Regions from separate parts of the Alkaliphilus flagellatus genome, predicted to be linked through region 1. Evidence: riboswitches for the same ligand, from Rfam matches in the RefSeq annotation. Region 1 holds a riboswitch; the other holds the start of a gene.
The links. A riboswitch is a leader RNA that binds a small molecule or an ion and turns the genes downstream of it on or off. The one in region 1 is predicted to bind glycine.
Positions count from the first base shown of each region.

Region 1 (8,019 bases):
AGATATGACTTCGCCCTTAGGAGGGTTTTATTCTGCAGAGGATGCAGACTCTGAGGGTATAGAAGGAAAGTTTTATGTGTGGACAGTTGATAAAATTGAATATGTTTTAGGTAAAGATGACGCTAAAATATATTGTAAGTATTATGATATAACAAATAAAGGTAACTTTGAGGGACATAATATACCTAATTTGATAAATCAAGATTTAGAGGATATAGGTCAAAATCAAGAGTTAAAAAACAAATTAGAGATTATGAATAGGAAGCTATTTGATATACGTAACAAAAGAGTCCATCCCCATAAGGATGATAAAATACTTACATCTTGGAATGGACTTATGATAGCAGCTATGGCATATGGTTATAGGGTTTTAGGTGAAGAAAAGTATTTAAATGGTGCCACTGATGCTACTGAGTTTATCTTCAAAAACCTTATTAGAGAAGATGGACGTCTATTAGCTAGATATAGAGATGGACATTCTGCATATTTAGGTTATATAGATGATTATGCATTTTTAATTTGGGGATTGTTAGAGCTATATGAAGCTACACTTAACGAAGACTTTTTAGAAAAAGCTATTAAATTGAATTATGATATGATTAAGCTATTTTGGGATGAAAATGATGGAGGGTTTTATCTTTATGGACATGATGCAGAACAACTTGTTATAAGACCTAAGGAAGTATATGATGGTGCTATTCCTTCGGGAAATAGTGTGGCAGCTTTAAATATGCTTAGGTTAGCTAGTTTAACAGGGGACACAAAATTAGAGGAACTAACAGAAAAACTATTGTATGCATTTGGAAATAGTGCTAAAGAACATCCTAATGCCCATACATTTTTAATGACTGCTACTTTGTTTTATTTTGCGCCAAAGACAGAAGTAGTAATTGTAGCTAATAAAAAGGACGATTTATATAATGAAATGATTATGGAAATAAATAATAGATTCATGCCATTTACAACTGTAGCTGTTAATATAAATAATCAACTAATAAAAAATATAGGTTCTAATATATTAGATAAGAAAATGAAAGATGACATAACTACTGCTCATGTTTGCTCTAACTTTGTATGCCATGAGCCAACTAATCAATTAGATCAGTTTATTAAGCTTATTGATACAGAGTATAGTTTTTTTGCTGATTAATACTACATAGTCAATTAAAATTTATTACAATTGAGCTTTGATTTTGTGTTATAATTCAGTGGTATACTTTTAACATATGATAGTTAGGGGGAGAAAAATTGCTACATGTAGTATTATTAGAACCAGAAATTCCGCAAAATACAGGAAATATTGCTAGAACCTGTGCTGCAACAGGAAGTGTACTTCACTTAATAGGTCCATTAGGGTTTTCTATAGATGAAAAGCATGTAAAGCGTGCAGGACTTGACTATTGGGATATATTAGACTTAAGGTATTATAACAGCTATAAAGAATTTTTAGAGAAGAACTCTAATGCCAAAATATACTATGCAACAACTAAAGCAGAAAAATCCCATAGTGATATGGAATACCCAAAGGAAGATTGTTATATAATGTTTGGTAAAGAAACTGCTGGTATTCCAAAAGATATATTAAATAATAACAAGGAAACTTGCATAAGAATTCCTATGGTAGACTTAGAAAGAGCAAGATCATTAAATTTATCTAATTCTGTTTCTATTGTAGTATATGAAGTGTTACGACAATATAATTATCCGAATATGAGATAGGGTAGCTATGGCTACTCTATTTTTATTCTATATAAGAAAGCTAGAACTATAAGTATTTTAAGTAGGTGAAATTTTTAGTTAGATTTTAAAATTTAAGTGCAACATAAGTATGTTAGATAGTGTAGGATGACTTTTGCTTTTAACATAGAAAATATTGTAAATTGATTAAATAAAGTATAGAATGGAATTAAATAAACAGTCAATTAATAATTAATTAATAGATAAGTTAAGTAGAATAATGGAGGAGATAAAATGAGTAAGATTCAAATTATTACAGATAGTATGATTGATGTTCCTAAAGATATTGTAGAAAAACATAATATTATAGTAATGCCTTTAACTATTATTTTTGGTGATAAAGAATATAGGGATGGTGTTGATTTAACAAACGCACAATTTTATGAAAAACTTACACAATCAGAAGAACTACCAAAGACTTCTCAAATAAGTCCGAATACTTTTATGCAGATATTTGAAAAAGCATTAGGTGAGGGCAAAGAAGTTTTGTGTATAAATGGCTCTTCAAGGGCAAGTGGTACACATCAATCAGCAATAATAGCTAAAAACTCATTAGAAACCAATAAAATCCAGGTTTTTGATACTATGGGGTTATCCTTCGGTGGCGGAATGTTTGTATATGAGGCCGCAAAAATGGCAGAGGAAGGAAAAAGCTTAAATGAAATAATTAATAGACTAAGTAAAATTAAGTTAAATGTGGACCATATTTTTACTGTTGATACTTTAGAATACTTGAAAAAAGGTGGTCGTTTGAACCCGATGAAAGCTACAATAGCAACTATGCTAAATATTAAGCCTATTTTAACAGTTGCAGAAGGATTAGTTGAGCCTTTGGATAAAGTAAGAGGAAGTAAAAAAGTAGTAGGTAAAATGATAGAGCTTGCAAAACAGCGTGGAAAAGATTTTGAGGATAAAGTAGTTGGTATTTCTCATGCAAGCTGTCCGGAAACTTTAGCTGTGTTAAAGGATCAAGTGCTAAGAGAGCTTAATCCAAAAGAAGTGATTGTTACTGAAATAGGATGTACGATAGGAACTCATGCTGGACCAGGTACATTAGCTATTTTTTACATTATTGAGTAGTTAAAATATAAGTACAAAAAATTAGATTTAATTGGATGTGGTGTTTAAATAACAATGGTGTTTAGTTAAACGCATTTTGGATATAAGAAAAATAGATTAACCTATGTGTTATTGCTAAAGTTAGCGAAAAGTTATAAAATGCTGAAAAGTCAGAATGAATTATTAAGAAATTTTAATTTGTTATAAATTTGACAATTTGAACATTCTTATGTAATGTCAATAAAACATGGGTAAAAATTTAATAAAAGTAGTTGCTACTGCCTAATATATATATTATAATGTGATTGAAGATAGACATTTAGAAAAATTTAGCATACTAATAATTTAATATTGTAACTGGAAGAAAAATGCGGGAGAGATTTGACATTTTAAATGTTAAACGCCGAAGGAAGAAGCTAAAAAGTTCGCCATTTTTTAGTGAATATCTCAGGCAAAAGGACCGTATTTGGACGGTACTCTGAAAAGCGTAATTTAGCACCGATGGGGCAATTTCTGCAGTTTGAGAAAGAAACTCTCAGGTTAATGAACAGAGCAACTATGACAACAAGGCGTTGTATTAGTTGCTCTGTTTTTGTATAATTAAGTAATTTTATGGAAATAACTCAAAGAGTAAATTTACGGAGGTAAAGTTGGGTGAAGGCAATAATTATTACAAATAATATGGAAGTTAGACAAAAATATAACAACGATTATAATATAGAGTTTGTTGATGGAAATTACTTAGACGTTTTATTCCTAGCAAGGAATAAAATACACGAAGGACACAGACTGTTAACCCACCCTTTATCAGGTAGTGTTAAACCTAACGAAACTCCTTACAAAAGTCTGGCCATATCCTGTGAAAAAGAAGATTTACATATTGATTCCTTAATGATTATAGAAGATAGCATTAGTACTGCTCAAAAATTTATTAGAATAAGGACTCCTAAGAAGTGGGATAATGAGATATTAAAAGATTTTATGGAAATTGATCGCACACTATTGGACAGTGCAATTGAAAGTATGAGGCAATTTAATTAGAATCTTAGCCAATATTTTAGCCTCAAATTCCATTAATTTAAAGTGTTATTTTTAATTAAGCATAAAAACTAATAAAATACGAAATTCAAAGGAGTGAAACACATGGAAAACATTTATGATGTAATTATAATAGGTGGAGGACCTGCTGGGTTATCAGCTGGACTTTATGCAGCTAGAGGTAAAATGTCAACATTGATTTTAGAAAAGGAAAAAGCAGGTGGGCAAATTGTAAGTACAGAAGAAGTTGCAAACTACCCAGGATCTATGCAAAATGCTACAGGACCAATATTAATAGATAGAATGGTAGAGCAATGTAATGAGTTTGGAGCAAAGTTTGAAAAAGATACAATAAAAGACATAAAAGTAGATGAGTCAATAAAGGTTTTAGTAGGAGAAAAAGCAACTTATAAAGCTAAATCTATAATTATAGCCTCGGGAGCTAACCCAAGGCCAATAGGTGCGCCAGGAGAAAGAGAATTAACTGGTAAAGGAGTATCCTACTGCGCTACTTGTGATGCAGATTTTTTTACAGACCTAGAGGTATTTGTTATTGGTGGAGGGGACTCTGCTGTTGAAGAAGCTATTTTCTTAACTAAATTTGCTAGAAAAGTAACTATAGTACATAGAAGAGATGAGCTTAGAGCTGCTAAATCTATTCAAGATAAAGCTTTCAACAATGCTAAAATTGACTTTATATGGGACAGTACTGTAACGGAAATTAAAGGCGATGGAATAGTTGAGAGTGTAGTATTTAAAAATTTAAAAACTGGTGAAACTACAGAGTATACAGCTAACGAAGATGATGGAACTTTTGGTATATTTGTATTTGTTGGTTATATCCCTGCGACCGAAATATTTAAAGGTATTATAAATATGGATGAAGTTGGATATATAATAACTGATGATAATATGAAAACCAATGTTCCGGGTGTGTTTGCAGCAGGAGATTGTAGGGTAAAATCATTAAGACAGGTTATTACAGCAGCTGCTGATGGAGCTATTGCAGCAATTCAAGCTGAAAAATATATAGAAAATGAACTAGAATAACAAGTTTAATACAACTTTAAGGAGGTGAAGGAAAATGATATCTGTTGATAAAGACACTTTTGAAAGTGAAGTACTTCAAGCTGAAGGGTATGTATTAGTAGATTATTGGAGTGATGGTTGTGAGCCATGCAAAGCATTAATGCCTGATATTATGGAGTTAAAAGAGCAATATGGTGACAAAATTAAATTTACTAAATTAAACACTACTCAGGCAAGAAGGCTAGCCATTAAGGAAAAGGTACTAGGTCTACCTACTATTGCTATCTATAACAATGGTGCAAAGGTAGATGAATTAACTAAGGATGATGCAACAAGAGCAAATATTGAATCAATGATTAAAAAATACTTATAACTAAACTGGCCTATAATGGGAACGAATTGAAAGTATTCAATTATAGGCCCTTAGAAATAAAGGGAGGTGAAGCTTGTGCGCTTAGAATTAGGAAAAATTTTCATTAATGATGTAAAGTTCGGAGATACTACTAAAGTAGAAAACGGCGTACTTTATGTCAATAAGGATGAAATGCTTAAAGAAATTGGTGGAGATGAACATATTAAAAGCATCGACATCGAATTAGCTCATCCAGGAGAAGAGGTTAGAATTACTCCAGTTAAGGACGTTATTGAACCTAGAGTTAAAGTTGAAGGTCCTGGAGGGATTTTTCCAGGGGTAATAAGTAAGGTTGATACTGTAGGTAGTGGCCGCACACATGCTTTAAAAAATGTGGCAGTAGTAACAGCAGGTAAAATCGTTGGTTTCCAAGAAGGTATCATCGATATGACTGGTCCTGGGGCAGAGTATACACCATTTTCCCAACTACACAACATAGTTGTTGTTGCAGAACCAGTTGATGGCTTAAAGCAATATGATCATGAGGCTGCTGTAAGAATGATAGGCTTTAAAGCTGCTATGTATTTAGGTGAAGCTGCAAGAAATGTAGAGCCTGATGAAGTAAAAGTTTATGAAACAGAACCTATCTTTGAATCAGCTAATAAGTATCCTGAATTACCAAAGATAGGATATGTTTACATGCTTCAAACTCAAGGTTTACTTCATGATACATATGTATATGGAGTAGATGCTAAGAAAATAGTACCTACCATCCTTTATCCAACAGAAATAATGGATGGTGCTATTGTAAGTGGTAACTGCGTTTCTGCTTGCGATAAAAATCCAACTTATGTCCATTTAAACAATGGAATTATAGAAGATCTATATGAGAAGCATGGTAAAGAAATAAACTTTGTTGGAGTAATTATTACAAACGAAAATGTTTACCTTGCAGATAAAGAAAGATCTTCAAATTGGACTGCTAAATTAGCTAAGTTCTTAGGATTAGATGGTGTTATTGTATCTCAAGAAGGTTTTGGTAACCCTGATACAGATCTTATTATGAACTGTAAAAAGATTGAAAATGAAGGCATTAAAACAGTTATTGTTACTGACGAATATGCTGGTAGAGATGGCGCTTCTCAATCTTTAGCGGATGCAGATCCAAAAGCTGATGCTGTTGTAACTAATGGTAATGCTAATGAGGTTATTGTACTACCTCCAATGAAAAAGATTATAGGAACAACAGATTACGTTGATAAAATTGCAGGAGGTTTCTCTGGTAGTTTAAGAGAAGATGGAAGCATTGAAGTAGAAATACAAGCAATAACAGGTGCTACTAACGAAACAGGATTTGGTAAATTAACATCTAAAGGTTTCTAATAACAAATTATATGATATTCACAATTGAAAAATTCGAAAAATTTAAAAATTAAATAATAATATAATAATGTAGAGAGGATGAAGCTGTATGGCAAGATTTGATGGAAAAAAGATCATCATTATCGGCGATAGAGATGGAATTCCGGGTCCAGCTATTGAAGAATGCCTAAAGGGTACTGGGGCAGAAGTAGTATTTTCAGCTACAGAATGTTTTGTCTGAACCGCTGCGGGTGCTATGGACCTTGAAAATCAACAAAGAGTAAAGGATCTAACTGAAAAATATGGAGCAGATAATGTTGTAGTACTTTTGGGTGCGGCAGAAGCTGAAGCATCTGGATTAGCAGCAGAAACTGTTACAGCAGGAGATCCAACCTTTGCAGGTTCATTAGCGGGAGTCCAGTTAGGACTAAGAGTTTTTCATGTAGTTGAGCCACAATTTAAAGATGAAGTGGACGCAGAAGTTTATGATGATCAAATTGGTATGATGGAAATGGTGCTTGACGTTGATTCTATCATCGAAGAAATGACTAATATTAGAAGTGAGTTTTCTAAGTATAACGATTAATTCGTGTTGATAAATAATTCCCGTTAAAAATGAGAGAGGGGGGAAAGTATGAGCAAGAAAAAAGTTGTTCATTATATAAATCAGTTTTTCGCTGGAATCGGTGGAGAAGAAAAAGCTGATATCAAGCCTGAGCTAAGAGAAGGAGTAGTAGGTCCTGGTATGGCTTTAAATGCAGCTATAAAAGAGGAAGCTGAAATTGTAGCAACTATTATTTGTGGTGACTCCTATTTCAACGAAAATCTTGAAGAAGCTAAGGCTGAAATCATTGAAATGGTTAAAAAATACAATCCAGATTTATTTATTGCAGGGCCTGCATTTAATGCTGGTAGATATGGTGTTGCTTGCGGAACTATTTCAAAAGCGATAAATGATGAATTGGGAATTCCTGTTTTAACAGGTATGTATATTGAAAACCCAGGTGCAGATATGTTTAAAAAGAGTATTTACATTATCGAAACTGGAAACTCAGCTGCAGCAATGAGAAAAGCTGTACCTGCAATGTCATCATTTGCTCTTAAACTATTAAGAGGTGAAGAAATTGGATCACCTGAAGAAGATAAATATATATCTAGAGGTATTAGAAAAAATTACTTTGCAGAAGAAAGAGGTGCAACAAGAGCGGTTAATATGCTTCTTAAAAAGTTAAAAGGCGAAGAATTTGTAACAGAATATCCAATGCCTGACTTTGATAGAGTTGAACCAAATGCTGCTGTTAAGAACCTAAGTAATATGAAAATTGCAATAGTAACTTCTGGTGGTATTGTACCTAAAGGCAACCCAGATAGAATTGAATCCTCAAGTGCTTCTAAATATGGTAAATATGACATTTCTGGATTTAATGATTTAACAGAGGCAG
Region 1 covers NZ_JAHLQK010000001.1:709,340-717,358, forward strand. The annotation lists gene KQI88_RS03240 (thioredoxin domain-containing protein) at 1-1,150, shown strand, start outside; gene trmL (tRNA (uridine(34)/cytosine(34)/5-carboxymethylaminomethyluridine(34)-2'-O)-methyltransferase TrmL) at 1,249-1,719, shown strand; gene KQI88_RS03250 (DegV family protein) at 1,972-2,817, shown strand; glycine riboswitch at 3,158-3,269, shown strand; glycine riboswitch at 3,271-3,351, shown strand; gene KQI88_RS03255 (GrdX family protein) at 3,451-3,837, shown strand; gene trxB (thioredoxin-disulfide reductase) at 3,940-4,884, shown strand; gene trxA (thioredoxin TrxA) at 4,919-5,236, shown strand; gene KQI88_RS03270 (glycine/sarcosine/betaine reductase component B subunit) at 5,312-6,598, shown strand; gene grdA (glycine/sarcosine/betaine reductase complex selenoprotein A) at 6,687-7,163, shown strand; gene grdB (glycine reductase complex selenoprotein B) at 7,212-8,019, shown strand, end outside.

Region 2 (8,019 bases), on a different contig from region 1:
AAGTAGTTAGATAAATAGAAGCCATAAGAGCAACTAACCCTTGGTTAGAACAAATATTTGAAGTAGCTTTATATCTTCTAATATGTTGCTCTCTTGCCTGTAATGTAAGAACGAACGCTCTCTTACCATCCACATCCTCAGACTGACCAACTATTCTTCCAGGAATCTTTCTAACTAACTTAGATGTAGTTGCAAAGAAGCCTAAATATGGTCCACCAAAGTTTAAGCTATTTCCTAAGGATTGGCCTTCTCCAACAACTATATCTGCACCTAGTTCTCCTGGACTTTTTAATATTCCTAATGAAATAGGATCTACATAATTAATAAATAGCGCTTTATTTTCATGAGTAATTTTTTCAACCTCTGTTATATCTTCAATAATACCAAAGAAGTTCGGGTTTTGGATTATAACTCCTGCGGTGTCTTTCCCAACTACAGACTTTAATTTGTCTATATCTGTTACTCCATCTTGCATATCTACTTCAACTACTTCAATATTTCTAAATCCCATATATACTTTTAAAACATTTCTTACTTCAGGATGTACCGTTGAAGAAACAACAATAGATTTACGTCTTGTATTATCAGCTGCCATTATTGCCGCTTCAGCACACGCAGTCGCACCATCATAAATAGAAGCATTTGCTACATCCATACCTGTTAAGTTGCAGATCATAGTTTGATACTCAAATATTGCTTGTAGGGTACCTTGACTAATTTCTGGTTGATATGGAGTATAAGCTGTATAAAACTCTGATCTTCCCGCTAGATGTTTAATTACGCTAGGGATATAGTGATCATATGCCCCTGCTCCTAAGAAGCAAACTAAATCATCTGTACTTTTGTTTTTGCCACTAAGGTCTTTCATATGGCGAACTATTTCCATTTCGGAATATGGTCCTTCTATATTAAGTTCTCTACCTAATTGAAGTCCTTTAGGTATGTCCTTAAACAGATCCTCCATGGAGTTAGCTCCAATAGCCTCCAGCATTCGCTTGGCATCGGTGTCTGTATTAGGTATGTACCTATGCATACTATTCCTCCTTATCGCAAAACTCTTTGTATTCTACATCATTCATTAATGTTCCAAGTTCGGATTCATCTGTTAATTCAACTGCTAAAATCCAGTTAGCAAAAGCATCTTCGTTTACAAGTTCAGGAGAATCTTCTAGAGCTTCATTAATCTCAACTACTTTTCCTGAAACTGGTAGATATGAGTCAGAAGCTGCCTTTACAGACTCAACAACACCAAAAACATCACCTTTGTCAAACTCATCTCCAACTTCTGGCATTTCAATATACACGATTTCTCCTAATGCATGTTGTGCATAGTCTGTAACTCCAATGTAAGCCTTATTTCCTTCTACCTTTACCCACTCGTGATCATTTGAATATAAAAGTCCTTCTACAATTTTCATACCATACTCCTCCTTGAATTGTTTTTATTATCTTTTATTTCTTTAGATATTTATTTAAAGTTATTTTTTCGTATGCTTATCATAGAACTTTTTACCAACTACCTCTGCCTTTAAAGTTCTCTTTCTAACTTTAATTTCTATTGGTGTACCTAAGGCTGCATACTCAGCATCAACTAGAGCAAAACCAATATTTTTCTTCAGACTTGGAGAATTATACCCAGTAGTTACAAAGCCTATAACCTTTCCATCGGCCATCACTTCGTATCCATGTCTAGGTACTCCATTTTCTTTCATTTCAAATCCCACTAGTTTTCTCTTTAATCCCTCTTCTTTTTGCTTAACAAGGGCATCCTTACCAATAAAGTCAGTTTTATTTAACTTTACAAAAAAGCCTAATCCTGCTTCTAGAGGACTAATATCCTGAGAGATTTCATTGCCATAAAGAGGTAAGGCAACTTCAAATCTTAAGGTATCTCTTGCTCCAAGTCCTGCTGGCCTTAATCCTTTATCTTTACCAACTTCCATAAGCTTTTCCCATAAAGAATCAGCATCTTTATGATCTAAGTAAATTTCAAAACCATCTTCCCCAGTATAGCCTGTTCTTGAAACAAGACAGTTAGCACCATTTATATTTACATCTCTCTTTAAATAGAAGAACTTTATTTCTGAAAGATCTGTGTCAGTAAGCTCTTGCAATATTTCTTGAGCCTTCGGTCCTTGAATAGCAATTTCTGATACATCATCAGAAATATTAATTATTTCTGCATCATATTTACCTAAGTTTTGCTTCATCCACTCATAATCTTTATCAGCATTGCTTGCATTAACTACTAAATAGTAATGATTATTGTTAAACTTATAAACTAAAAGGTCATCCACTACTCCTCCATCTGGGTAACACATGAATGTATAAAGAATTTGATTATCTTCAAGCACAGATATGTCATTTGTAACTAGGTACTGAACAAAATCCTCTGCTTGATTCCCCTTTACTTCGATTTCCCCCATGTGAGATACATCGAATATTCCTGCTGCTGTTCTTACTGCTTCATGTTCAGCTGTTAATCCCTCAAACTGTACTGACATTTCCCATCCTGAATAATCAACTAATTTGCCGCCATGTCTCTTGTGTGCTTCATACAAGGATGTTCTGCGCAGCTCGGTCATAAATATCTCCTCCTCTTTTATAATAGTTTACCCTAAATTAAAGCTAGTACATCATTTTAATTAATAGTATGAGGAAATTCCTCCATACAAAATTATTCCCAAATTTAAAATATATTCTAATAATTTATGCAAAAAATAAGAACATAATGGAATAGTAAGAAAATCTGCCATCATGTCCTCTGTATTTTTGCCTGAGAGTTTCTACACTAAAATGTATTTCTCCTACGGCGCCGTATATACGGGCTCTTCAGAGTTCCATCAAACAACGATCCTTCTGCCTGAAAGTTTCTGCAAAAAAATCGGCATCTTTTACATTGCTTCTTCGGCTACCCTAGTGGATATCTCTCGTTGTTATCATCTGGTACTGTATGTATGTTTTTTATATAACTTTCTATAAGACAATAATACATCTTTTAGAATATTTTTTCAACTCCTGATATTTTTTTATCACGTATTATTTTTTGAATACTTTAAATTGGATATAAATTTCATATGATTATCACATAAAAGATATACAAATATAAAATAATGCCCTTTTATATGTTTATTCTAAATAATAAAATTAAAAAAAAATCAAGAATAAGCACCTATGTCTATACCCTTGATTTTTATTTTAATTAACATACTTTATTAGCCTTCTTTTCATATTTTCCACTAACATATTTATCAATAGCCTCAGCTACATGCTTCGAATATTTTACTGCCTCTACAACAGTTCTCGCTCCAGTAACAACATCCCCAGATGCAAAAACTCCTTCTTTAGTAGTTCTGCCATGTTCATCTACTATTGCTAACCCTCTTTCGTTTACTTCTATTCCTTTTGTTGTTGATATTATATTAGTTCTAGGTCCTTGGCTAACTGCAACCATAATAGAGTTACACTCAAATAAGCTTTCAGAACCATCTACAGTAACAAGTCTTTCTCCAGCTTCGTCAGCTACCATCTTAGTTTCAATATAAATTATGCCTTCCTCTGTAATTTCAACAGGAGCCCTATACAACTCAAACTTAACTCCATCTACTTTAGCATATTCTATTTCATGATTAGTTGCAGGCATATCTTCAGTGCCTCTCCTATACATTATAGTAACCTCTTTAGAACCTTTTCTAATAGCTGTTCTAGCTACATCCATTGCAACGTTTCCACCACCAATAACGCACACCTTATTCCCTAATTTATATACATCAGGGTTTTTTAAATAATCAATTGCAAAATGAACATGTCCTAAGCTTTCACCTCTAATATTTAGCTTTTTAGGTTGCCATACACCTGTACCGATAAATATAGCATCAAATCCGTCTCTAAACAACTCTTCAATGGTTATTCTAGAACCTACTAATACGTTAGGCCTAATTACGACCCCTAGCTCTACTAATCTATTTTTAATTTTATCTAAAATATCTTTAGGTAATCTAAACTCTGGAATTCCGTATCTAAGCATTCCGCCTATCTTATCTTTAGCTTCGAATATTGTAATATTATATCCCTTTAAGGCTAGCAGTAAGGCTATAGTGATACCTGCTGGACCAGAACCTATTATTCCAATATTACCTTTACGTTTCTTATCTGGTTTTAAATCTATTAAATTTAAACTATAGTCTGAAATATAGTTCTCTATATCACCTATTTTAACAGGACTTGATTTTATTCCTAATATACAACTACCCTCACATTGTCTTTCATGGGGGCATACTAAAGAGCACACTACAGATAATGGATTGTTCTCAAATACAATTTTTCCAGCCCCATTAATGTCTCCTTCTAAAAACAAATTGATCATTTCTTTTATAGGGGTATTGATAGGACACCCTTTTTGACATCTTGGATTTTTACATTGCAAACATTTTTTTGCCTTATCTATTACATGTTCTGCCATAATATCAACTCCTATAACTTTTAGATAATTCAGGCTATATATTTCATTAATAACTATATAATAATGCTCCCATACTATAATAGAAAATATTACTTAACTTTGCAATAGTAATAAGTAAATATGACCTACTATTTTTTACAAACTCCATAAAAATGTCTTATAAATATATAAACATTGATTATTTAATATGTTACATTAGTTATAAAAGTCGTAAAAATCAGTTAATAATACTTTAGTAATTAGAAAACCTATATTTTTTATTTCAATAAAAAAGACCCTTATCTAAGGGTCCTATTGTGGAACTGGAGCATCTACTGGACATACATTTGCACAAGCTCCACATTCGATACATGTTGCAGCATCTATAACATATTTGTCTGAGCCAGCTGTAATAGCATCTACTGGACATTCTGGTTCACAAGAACCACAGCTAATACACTCATCAGTAATTACATAAGCCATCATAACCACCTCCTAGGGTAATGTATAAATCATTCTATATAAGCTTTTCCTTTTATTATTATTACATACTATATAAATCTATATTTCATCTAGTTTTTTCAATTCAGATTTTAGCTCTTCTGGAATATCTAATTCATCTTCTACCTCAACTTCAACTTCTTTAACCTTAGTTACATCATGTAAAAAGTAGGATTTAATTTCTCCATTATTATCATTAGGATTATTAATTTTAACCTTTACAAACTCTAACAATACATTAGCTTCAACTACAATACCTTCTCCATCTGGAGTTAAGACTATAGAGCCTACACTCGGTAGTTTTTGTAGGATTTGTGCATATACATCATGTTCATATTTTAAGCAACAAAATAATCGACCACAAATACCCGAAATTTTAGCAGGATTTAAAGAAAGATTTTGATCCTTAGCCATTTTAATTGAAACTGGTTCAAAATCGCCAAGCCAAGTGGAACAGCAAAGAGATCTACCACATGGACCAATTCCTCCGAGCATTTTTGCCTCGTCTCTTACACCTATTTGTCTTAGTTCTATTCTTGTTTTAAAAACAGCAGCTAAATCCTTTACTAACTCTCTAAAATCAACCCTACCATCTGCAGTAAAATAGAAGATGACTTTATTATTATCAAATGTATACTCAACATCTACTAGATTCATATCTAGGTCATGTTTTCGGATTTTTTCAGTACAAACTTCTAGGGCTTCCTTTTCTTTTATCTTATTCTCTGTATGCTGATTTTCATCTTCTTCTGTGGCAATACGGATAACGGATTTTAAAGGACTAACAATATCTTCTTCTAAAACCTGCTTTGGCCCAACTACAACCTGTCCAAATTCTACCCCTCTAGCAGTTTCAACAATAACAAAATCATTTTTATTTATTTCTATGTCGCTAGGATCAAAATAGTATATCTTTCCTGCCTTTTTGAATCTTACTCCTACAACCGTTACCATTTAGATAATACCTCCTGGATATTTAAAAGCATTACTTCTATATTCAAGTGAAATTGAACATTGCTTTTCAAATTATTTTTTGCTTTTTCTATTATAAAAATAATATCTCTAACTTTCCCTAAATCTATTCCTTTTACCTGAAAATCTATCACTTCTTTTTTATCTACATTTATTACAAGATCCATACTTCCTGTTTCCTTATATACCATAAGATCCCTATACCAGCTAATCATAAGATCAAAAATCTCTTCAGTATGTGGTCTTTGTTCCTCGAAAAACGAAATTTGATCTAATATGATAAGGAGTTTTGTACCCATTAAATTGTTACATAGTTTAATAACCCCTTCTCTTCTTTGATGAAAATCAGGGTTGTCTAATAATTCGATTGCTCTACCTACAATACCTCCAGAAAAAGCCGCAAGCATCTGTGCCTTCTCCATATCAATATTTTTATTATTAATTAAATATGATTTTATATCCTCTAAACGTACAGGATTTAGCTTTATGGTTTGACATCTAGAAACAATTGTAGGCAGTAGGCTATTTCCCTTTGTAGTTAGCAGAATTAAAGTAACATAAAGAGGAGGTTCTTCTAATGTTTTTAAAAGAGCATTTTGTGCTTGTATATTCATTTTATCTGCATTACATATAATATAGGCTTTTCGTGTGCCTTCATAGGGCTTTAGTTGTATATCCTTTATAAGCTCCCGTATTTCATCAACCTTTATTGTTCCTTTACCTTCAATTACTTTAATTTCAGGATGGTTACCACTGCTTACCTTTACACAACTACTACATTTGCCACATGGCCTGTCCTTATTACTATTGCAAACTAGAGCAGAGGCTAGTTCTAGAGCTATAGCTTTTTTCCCTAGTCCTTCTGCTCCCTCAAACAAATAGGCATGGGCCACTTGGTCATGCTCTAGAGCTCGTTTTAAGCTCTCTATAGCTTTTTCCTGCCCAACAATACCTTTAAAGGCCATTCTCTGTCCCTACTTTCTACTACAGTTTTAAATGTTTTTCTATATCTACAACAAATATTGTTGCTCCTCCAACCTTAACCTCTATAGGATATGGAATAAAAACTCCTGCAGCTCCAGATATTGGAGTTGGTGAAGTAACCATCTGATTTCTTGTTTCGCAATTATTTTTAATAATTTCAATAACCCTATCTACTTTATCATCTTCTACACCGATTAACAGTGTTGTATTTCCAGCCTTTAAAAATCCCCCTGTAGTAGCCAATTTAGTCACCATGAACTTATCTTTAGTTAAATCATCTATAAGATGGTGAACATCCTCATCGTGAACAATAGCAATAATTAATTTCATAAAATTATTCCTCCCCTATTAATATTTTTAATTTACTTTCAATATCCTTACTTATGTCTTCAATAGATTGATTCCCACTAATAACCTTAATACGCTCTGGATACATATTAATAAGCTCCATATATCCTTCATAAACTTTTCTATGGAAATCTAATTTTTCCTGCTCCAATCTATCTACTTCTTTTGTAGCCTTAATACGTTTTAATCCCACTTCAGGATCTATATCTAGTAAAATAGTAAGATTAGGCCTTAGTCCGTTGGTAGCAAAGTCATTAATGTTTCTAATAGATTCTAGCCCTATACCCCTACCTTTTCCTTGGTAAACCATACTTGAATCTACAAATCTATCGCATAGTACAACCTTTCCCTCATTAAGAGCTGGAATAATAAGCTCTGCCACATGTTGTGCTCTAGAAGCTGCATATAATAGAGCTTCAGTAATATCTGACATTTCTTGATGGTTTTTATCCAAGATTAACCCTCTAATTTTCTCTCCTATTACAGTTCCTCCAGGCTCTCTTGTTAATAATACTTCATACCCTTTTTTTTCTAAAAATCTCTTAATAAAAGGAATTTGTGTAGATTTCCCAGCACCATCTGGACCTTCTATAGTAATAAATAATCCTTTGTTCACCTAATCACCTCATATGCTATTTTATTTTATACTTTGTTCGATGGTTAATAGTTCTAAAACTCCATAAGAACTAAGTCCTTGCTTATTCTATAGATTGACCTATGCTAATATTTCAATCCACTGGTAACTAGCATCTTTAAGTCCTAAAATCTCTTTA
Region 2 covers NZ_JAHLQK010000002.1:45,891-53,909, reverse strand. The annotation lists gene gcvPA (aminomethyl-transferring glycine dehydrogenase subunit GcvPA) at 1-1,033, opposite strand, end outside; gene gcvH (glycine cleavage system protein GcvH) at 1,035-1,418, opposite strand; gene gcvT (glycine cleavage system aminomethyltransferase GcvT) at 1,479-2,585, opposite strand; glycine riboswitch at 2,763-2,838, opposite strand; glycine riboswitch at 2,842-2,943, opposite strand; gene KQI88_RS05165 (NAD(P)-dependent oxidoreductase) at 3,203-4,462, opposite strand; gene KQI88_RS05160 (DUF362 domain-containing protein) at 4,754-4,924, opposite strand; gene KQI88_RS05155 (PSP1 domain-containing protein) at 5,003-5,896, opposite strand; gene holB (DNA polymerase III subunit delta') at 5,890-6,879, opposite strand; gene KQI88_RS05145 (cyclic-di-AMP receptor) at 6,899-7,228, opposite strand; gene tmk (dTMP kinase) at 7,233-7,862, opposite strand; gene KQI88_RS05135 (aminotransferase class I/II-fold pyridoxal phosphate-dependent enzyme) at 7,962-8,019, opposite strand, start outside.
Region 2: another riboswitch for glycine. It lies ahead of gcvT (glycine cleavage system aminomethyltransferase GcvT); the one in region 1 lies ahead of KQI88_RS03255 (GrdX family protein).